Regions from separate parts of the Neobacillus sp. K501 genome, predicted to be linked through region 2. Evidence: riboswitches for the same ligand, from Rfam matches in the RefSeq annotation. Region 2 holds a riboswitch; the other holds the start of a gene.
What was found. Region 2 has a riboswitch for thiamine pyrophosphate ahead of ACWM35_RS17555 (acetylornithine deacetylase). Riboswitches for the same ligand answer to the same signal wherever they lie in the genome.
Positions count from the first base shown of each region.

Region 1 (4,356 bases), 110 kb from region 2:
TCTTTCAATACGAAAAGCAGTGAGCAGGGTATCATCGGAACTTCTGCCATCAAGCAAATCTGCCACAAGCTTTCCGGTAACTGGGCTTAAAAGGATCCCGTTTCGATAATGCCCGGCAGCCACAAACATTCCTTTCCATTCAGGATGTTCTCCGATATAAGGATTACCATCACCGGTTTGTGGCCGAATGCCAGCCCATAGTCGTTCCAAAGCCAGATCCTTGATCTGAGGTACAAGGTGAACCGCTCTTTCTATTAATCCAGCAATTCCTCCAGGTGTGACAGTTTGATCAAAAGTATGTTCGACCATCGTGGCCCCAATATAAATTTCGCCATTTCGTTTTGGAACGAAATAACAACGTTTATCTGAAAAGAGGGTGGTGTGAAGAATCGGCTTGTCGGTTTTCACTGAAAAGCATTCACCTTTTACCGGATACACTGGAATATCCACCCCGGTAGTTTTCATTAAGTTGGCCGCCCATGCACCAGTAGCGATTACTACCTGGTCACAATAAACCTCCCCACACGATGTTTTCACTCCAATCACGTTGCCATGATCATAGATAAAAGAGAGGACGGCGGTGTTTTCACGAATTTCTGCTCCAAAATGAATAGCTCCCTTGGCGAATGCTTGCGTTAATTTTGCAGGTTGAACATGACCGTCATTGGGAAGATACATTCCTCCAGCCACACTGGGGGATAGAGCTGGTTCCATTTCTCGTATTTCGGTAGATTTGAGCCATTGAATAGCAGGGTCCCAATTTCGTTGAAAATCAACCTGTGTTTTTAAATCAATGGCCATTTCTTCCGTTTCGGCAATCTTCAACATCCCTTTTTGGACAAACTCAATATCGATTCCGGTACATTCGAATAACTCACGTGATAGCGAAGAAAACATCGCCTGACTTTTTAAAGCCAGTTGGAAGAGGGGGCCGTTTTGTTCCAATTCAGCTTGAGCAGCCAGCATGCCAGCAGCCGCACTCGATGCTTGACAAGCCAAACGCTCTTTTTCTAAAATTAGAACTTTTTTTCCCATTTTGACTAGCTGATAGGCAATAGAGCAGCCAGTCACTCCTCCTCCGACAATGACAACATCAAATGATTTTTTCACGATTTCCATCTCCAATTTTTAATGCTTTTACGTAAGCTTTTACGGCAGATAATGGATCGCAAGCGTCCAAAACACCAGACATGACTGCAATTCCTATTGCTCCAGCTTGAAGGACCTGATGGGTATTCTCTGGTTTTATACCGCCAATCGCAATGACTGGGATAGGTAGTTGTGAGATTTTCCTTAATTCCTCTAATCCTTTTGGCACCATTCCTTGTTTTGATGGGGAAGGAAAGACATGACCATATAGTACATAATCAGCTCCTTCCTCGAGGGCTTTTTGTCCTTCATCATAGGAGTGGATAGAACTGCCTATCCTAAGCTGAGGAAAGGCGCTTTTTACAATAGCAGCTTCTAAACTATGAAAGGCTAATTGGACTCCTGCAGACCTCGATACGCATGCAACATCCACCCGATCATTGATAATGATCTTTGATAAGGGGATGTCGGATTTTGAGAAAAGCTCTACCGCTTGAAAAAGCTCCCGTGCTGTTTTTTGCTTTTCACGTAAGTGGACCGCCGTGACAAAAGGGTGGATTTCGACTAAAATCTCACACAATTGTGCCATCGACATTTTTCCATTGGAGATAATATGCAACTCTTTTAAACTTGTGAAAATGTAAATCACCTCCTACTGGAAGTATCCGCTTTCTTATAAATGAGATGAAAACAAAAAACCACTTTCCGTTAGATAAGAAAGTGGTTGAAAATTTGAAAAATTATCCCCTTGGAGTTTCAAATATCATGTTTTCCACTTCCCTACGCTGGTATAATCCAGATCAGGTTCATAGAGTCCCGAAGTTACACTTCAATCTCAGCCCTTTAAAAAGGCACCTCTAGCGGATAGAATTTCCATATAAAATTGTAATTTTTACCTGCGTGTATAATATAACACGATTGATAGAATTGTCAAATTATTTTTCGGGTTTCCTATTCGATAGGGAAGGGGGGGGATCAGATGTTTTCTCTAATGTAAGTCCACCCTTGTTACTCTTTACATACCAAATAACAACAGGAAAGAGCAGTAGTGCAAGTATACCTCCGGAAAGTGTGAGGGTGGCATAACTGGATCCAGCGACAACTACCCCTGAAAGGACTCCACCAGCAGCCCCCGATAATGCAATCAAGACATCGATAGATCCTTGAGTCTTTGCGCGAGTGGACGGTGTGGTCGCATCGACAATGAGAGTCGTACCACTTATTAAGCCAAGGTTCCAACCAAGTCCAAGTAGTGCGAGAGCAAGGGTGAGAACAAGCATGGAATCACCTGGAGCAATTGCGGCTAAAATTCCAGCAGCAAGCAATGTAAAGCCAGAAGCAATGGACATGGCATTTCTGCCAATTCTATCAACTAGCACTCCTGTCACGAGCGAGGGGAGATACATGGCCCCGATATGTATCGCAATGACCATCCCAACCTCATTTAACCCATGTCCATGATGCTTCATGTGTAAGGGAGTCATTGTCATAATGGCAACCATCACAATTTGGGTTAAAACCATTACAGTGGCACCCACCAGGATTCCTCGATTGTTAGTGCTATTTGTTTGATCCGTATGAATCGATTGATTTTTGTCTGATAAATTCTTAGCTGTAATGGCAGCTGCAACCAAAAGAGGGTCTGGACGCATAAAAATGACAAGGAAGACACCCGCTAGGATATAAGCTGCAGCCGCTAATAAAAAGGGACCAGCTAATGCTGGAATATGGATCGCAGTTGCAAATTGCCCCATTACGCCAACTAAATTGGGACCTGCAACGGCACCCAATGTAGTAGAGACCAGTGCGATACTAATCGCTGTTGCCCTTTGCTTCGAATTGGCTAGATCTGTACCTGCATAACGCGCTTGCAGGTTGGTTGCGGACCCAGCACCATAGATTAATAGTGTTGCAAAAAATAAAAAGATGTTACTCGTGATGGCTGATAAAACAACTCCGAGAGCACCGATTCCTCCAACGAGGAAACCTGCTGCAAGTCCTGTACGGCGTCCAAATCTCTGCGAAAGGCGCCCCACAAGATAGGCTGCACCTGCGGAACCAAAAGTGAACAGAGCAGTGGGAATCCCTGCATAAGCATCAGTACCCAGCATCTCCTGTGCAAGGAGTGCTCCCACAGTCACACCGGATGCCAGTCCGGCTCCTCCGAAAATTTGCGAGAGGACTACAATAAGTAAAGTACGTTTATATAATTGCTGTTGCTTTTTGGGGTCATCAATATAACTCTCTACCCATGATGGAACACTGTTCACTTCATTTGCTATTTGTGCCAATTCTAAGCCCCCCTTGAAGGTGATTTGTAATACCTTGTTATCTTCGTAATTTTCTTAAAAATGGAAATAAAAGTGTATTACCATATTATCAGCTATGGACCTATTTCTGTAAAGATTGTTGTGTTGTTTACGCTATGGTGATCTCAATGATTACAAAGGAATTTGTATAAATATGTAGAAAGTGTTAGTTATCCTAATAACGTAAGGGGAAATCTAAAAGATATGAGAAAGCTATATCATTCATTTAAAGAGTACCTGCTTTCCCTTCCATATCGAGTAAAATTAATACTTGTTTTTTCATTACTTATTGTCCTAACAGCAACAATTTTGGGAAGTATCACTTACATTCAATTTTCAAAATCGAGCCAGGACAGAACTGAGAACTATCAAGTACAATTGGCTGATCAAATCAATCAAAATTTAAATCGCTATCTAAAAGAAATGCAAATTATTTCATTGTCTCCACTATATGACCAAGAGGTACTGGATATTTTAAAATCTCACCGTATAAAACAGGAACACACTTCCTTTCCACCGGCAGCTGAAAGAGTACCAATGTGGAGATATATTTCAAGTCTCATTCATATGAGGAATGAAATTAGAGGAATTCATATTATGGCTAATGATGGAACCATTTTCAGCAATTTAGATTCGAATACTGTCCTGCTAAAGGTGTTCGAAACAGATAACGAATGGATAAAACAGATTAAGAAGGCCGATGGGGAGTGGGTTCTCCTCGCTCTTCACCAACCAAATTATTATTTAAATAAAGATACTTCTGTCTTTTCAGTAGCAAGACTTATTCGAGATCCCTCTACATACGAACCGCTGGGAATTATTAAAATTGATTTAAAACAGGAATTAATTAAAGAGATTGTAAGTAATCCAGATGAGAAGAGGAAGATTTTTCTCCTGGATAGGAATAATCAATTTATCTACCCAAACAAGAAAGAAAAAATGATTGAATCTTCCTTTC
Region 1 covers NZ_JBSLYA010000008.1:156,233-160,588, forward strand. Annotated here, with positions in the region: gene thiO (glycine oxidase ThiO) at 1-1,110, opposite strand, end outside; gene ACWM35_RS18125 (thiamine phosphate synthase) at 1,094-1,738, opposite strand; TPP riboswitch at 1,850-1,958, opposite strand; gene ACWM35_RS18130 (MFS transporter) at 2,025-3,371, opposite strand; gene ACWM35_RS18135 (sensor histidine kinase) at 3,603-4,356, shown strand, end outside.
Region 1: another riboswitch for thiamine pyrophosphate. It lies ahead of ACWM35_RS18125 (thiamine phosphate synthase); the one in region 2 lies ahead of ACWM35_RS17555 (acetylornithine deacetylase).

Region 2 (4,356 bases):
ACATGATGAAAATTCATCTGAATCCGTCGATTTATTGTTTGATGGTAAGGAATTCTACACTTTTACCAGTAAAAGAATTGAAACAAAGAACACGCATGGAACCGGCTGCACTTTTTCAGCAGTCATGACAGCAGAACTTGCAAAAGGCCGCACGGTGTTTGAAGCGGTCCAAGTGGCAAAGAAATTTATTCAAGCAGCGATTGAAAATCATTTGGAGATTGGTCAGGGGCATGGCCCAACGAATCATTGGGCATATCGAAAAAACGAAAGTAGGGTGCTGTTATGAATACCAGCCAATTACGAGAGCAATTAAGCGTTTATTTTATTATGGGGAGCTCCAACTGTCTTAAAGAACCTATAGAGGTACTAAAGGAAGCGGTTGAAGGTGGGATATCGATTTTTCAATTCCGTGAAAAGGGAGAGGGTGCTTTAACGGGAAGGGAAAAAGTAGCCTTGGCGAAAGAACTGCAGCGTATTTGCTGGGAGAATCAAATTCCCTTTATTGTTAATGATGATATTGATTTAGCACTAGCCATCAATGCTGATGGGGTACATATTGGTCAAGAGGATGAGCCTGTAAGCAGCGTTAGAGATAAGATTGGCGATAAAATTCTCGGTGTTTCTATTCATTCTATGGAAGAAGCTGAATCGGCCATCGAACAAGGTGCTGATTATTTTGGCATCGGCCCTGTCTTTCCAACAAAAACAAAGACAGATGCCAAACCATCCCGAGGGACCATTCTGATAGAGGAATTAAGAACAAAAGGTTTTGAGATTCCAATTGTCGGAATTGGAGGGATAACAATTGAAAATGCCGCTTCTGTAATGAATGCAGGAGCTGATGGGGTATCAGTGATTACAGCGATCAGCCATGCGAATTCACCATTAGAAGCTGCGCAAAGATTAAAAAATATAGTTAAGGGAGTTTTAAAATGAGAAAAACCCATAAGCTAACTTTGACAGCGATGATGATTGCGATTGGAACATTAACTAGTAATCTATTGTTTATTCCCGTTGGATTTACCAAGCTCTTCCCGGTTCAGCATTTCTTAAATGTCCTGTCGGCTGTCCTGCTCGGACCGTATTACGCTGTTGCACAGGCATTTGGTGTTTCTCTATTAAGAAATATGATGGGAACAGGCTCCGTTTTTGCCTTTCCTGGAAGTATGGTCGGTGCCTTGTTGGCAGCTCTTGTTTTTCAAAAAACAAAAAAACTATCTTTTGCTTTTATTGGTGAAGTAATCGGAACGGGCATCCTTGGTGCCATGCTATCATACCCAATCGCTACGTTATTTCTTGGACAGGAAGCAACCATATTCGGATTTATTCCATTATTTATCTTTAGCTCGTTTGCAGGAGGATTAATTGGATTTATCTTATTATCAGTTTTTTTAAAAAAGAAAGTTCCTTTTTACCAGAAACCTACAAATGAAAATTATTAACATTCACTAGGGGAGCCGAAAGTTTAGGCTGAGACGGAATAAATCCGAACCCTTCGAACCTGATCTGGCTGACACCAGCGGAGGGAAGTGGAGCGAAACAATGTCAATTGTTTTAACCCGCCCATTCCTTTAAAAGATGAGCGGGTTTTATTTTGTAAAAAAGGAGTTGAATATGTATGGATGATCTTGTTGGAAAAATATCAGCTGAGGTAGAGGAGCGAAAAACCGAATTATTAGAGCTATTGACTACTTTAATCGCCTTCCCAACCGTCAGCCCGCCAGCCCGAAACACAAACGATGTACAGGAATTCATTAAGGGATATTTGGAGGACATAGGATTCAGGACAGAAAAATGGGATGTATATCCCGGAGATCCAAATGTGGTCGGAGTTTTATCAGGGGATTCCCCTGAGGAATACCATAGTTTAATCGTCAATGGTCATGTTGATGTAGCCGAAGTGGGAGATGAGTCAGGATGGGAGCAGTCTCCATTTTTAGCTAGAATAAAAGATTCCTATGTGTATGGCCGTGGTGTTGCTGACATGAAAGGGGGAATCGCAGCGTCACTAGTTGCGATTAAACTCTTAAAGGAAATGGGGATCTCTTTAAAAGGTGACCTTCAGTTTCAATCAGTCATCGGTGAAGAAGTTGGTGAGGCGGGAACGCTTGCATGCTTAGAAAAGGGATATACGGCTGATTATGCCGTTGTAGTAGATACGAGTGACTTACATATTCAAGGACAAGGCGGTGTCATAACTGGCTGGATTACCGTACAAAGTAATGAAACCTATCATGATGGAATGCGTCGGAAAATGATCCATGCTGGTGGCAGTGTGTATGGAGCCAGTGCCATTGAGAAAATGATGAAAATTATTTCAGGTCTGCAAGACCTCGAGCGTCATTGGGCAATTACGAAAAGCTATGACGGCTTTCTACCAGGAACGAACACGATTAACCCAGCTGTAATTGAAGGTGGAAGACATGCAGCCTTTGTGGCAGATCGTTGTGCTCTGTGGGTGACTGTTCATTTTTATCCGAATGAGGATTTTGAACAAGTCATTGAGGAAATCGAACAGCATATAGCCGCTGTTTGCGCTGCCGACCCATGGTTACGGGATCATCCAGCAACTTTTGTCTGGGGAGGTAAGTCGATGATTGAAGATCGCGGTGAAATTTTTCCATCCTTAGAAATGGACCCTAACCATCCGGGGACTCGTTGTCTGAGTAAAACTTTTGAAAAAATAAGCAATCAAGAAGCTTACATTGGAATGTCTACAACTGTTACAGATGCAGGCTGGCTTGGACGTGCTGGAATTCCAACTGCAATCTTTGGACCGGGAAAATTAGAGGATGCACACGCTGTGAATGAAAAACTAGAGATTCGCCAATTGGTGGAGTTTACGAAAATGATCGCTGTGTTTATCTCGGAATGGTGTAATACAAAAAAGGAGTGACAGAAATGAATTTTTCACAAAGACTTTATGAAAATGTAAGTGGAATCTGGCAAAAGACGCATGAACATCCATTTGTAGTTGGGATTGGAACAGGGGATCTCCCGATTGAATCCTTTATCCGATATATGAAACAGGACTATGTCTTCTTAATTGATTACTCGAAGCTTTTTGCCTTTGCTGCGGTGAAGGCCCGTGACCTCGATACGATGGCCTCATTTGCGAACCTTTTAAATGAAACCTTGCATGGGGAAATGGAACTCCACCGGGGCTATGCAGCCAAGTTTGGAATTACAAATGAACAGTTAGAGGAAACGAGAGCGACACCGATGAATTTAGCGTACACAAGGTACATGCTGAATGTTGCTCAAAATGGGGCACTAGAAGAATTAATCTCTGCTCTCCTGCCGTGTATGTGGAGTTATTGGGAAATTAGCAAAGAGCTAGTAAAGAAATATCCTAGTGCTAGCACACATCCTTCCTATGGAGAATGGGTTTCAATGTATGCTTCTGACGAATTTGGTTCTTTGGCTTTATGGCTGATTGATCTGTTGGATGAATTAACAGAAGGAAAACCAGAGTGGGAGTTGGCCATTTTAGAAGAGCATTTCTTAACGACTTCTCGCTTTGAATACATGTTCTGGGATATGGTCTACAAAGGGGGCGAGTGGCCTGTCTAATGCAACAATGTTATCACTGCAAGAACTAACTTATGCGTTTGATGAATCTCGGCCTCTTTTTCAAGATTTAACGTTACAGGTACAAACAGGTGAGTTTGTTTCTGTCATTGGGTCCAGTGGATCTGGAAAAAGCACACTATTTAAGCTCATCACCGGTTTACTTGAGCCTGACCGAGGTCAAATTTTAATTGAAGGTGAAAAATCCCGAAAGCGCTTAGGGAAGGTTGGCTACATGCCGCAAAAGGACTTGCTGCTTCCTTGGAAAAACGTTATGGAAAATATCCTGCTTCCTTTAGAGGTGTCAAAAGAGAATAAACAACAAAGAATTCCCGAAATTCGTAAATGGTTAGCCCGTTTTGGATTAGAAGGGTATGAAAAAGCCTATCCCGATGAACTATCAGGAGGAATGAAACAGCGTGTTGCTTTTTTACGGACTATTATGACGGGAAGAGACCTTTTATTATTAGATGAGCCGTTTGGGGCTCTCGATTCTTTGACGAAAAGAAAAATGCACAGCTGGCTTTTAGGCCTGTGGGGAGATTTGCAAAAAACAGTCTTGTTCATTACCCATGATCTCGAAGAAGCGATTTTGTTAAGTGATCGGATCTATTTATTAGGACGAAATCGTATCCAAGAAGTAAAAGTCACGTTGTCAAGGCCAAGAGATCCGAAGCTCATTTTTCAATCAGAGTTTATCACGATTAGAAAAGAACTGGAGATGCTGATTGATCATGAAAGTTAAATGGAAAAAATGGACAGGGGATTATGGTCTATTCCTGCTCG
Region 2 covers NZ_JBSLYA010000008.1:49,349-53,704, forward strand. Annotated here, with positions in the region: gene thiD (bifunctional hydroxymethylpyrimidine kinase/phosphomethylpyrimidine kinase) at 1-286, shown strand, start outside; gene thiE (thiamine phosphate synthase) at 283-936, shown strand; gene thiW (energy coupling factor transporter S component ThiW) at 933-1,442, shown strand; TPP riboswitch at 1,441-1,545, shown strand; gene ACWM35_RS17555 (acetylornithine deacetylase) at 1,619-2,896, shown strand; gene tenA (thiaminase II) at 2,902-3,573, shown strand; gene ACWM35_RS17565 (ABC transporter ATP-binding protein) at 3,521-4,315, shown strand; gene ACWM35_RS17570 (ABC transporter permease) at 4,305-4,356, shown strand, end outside.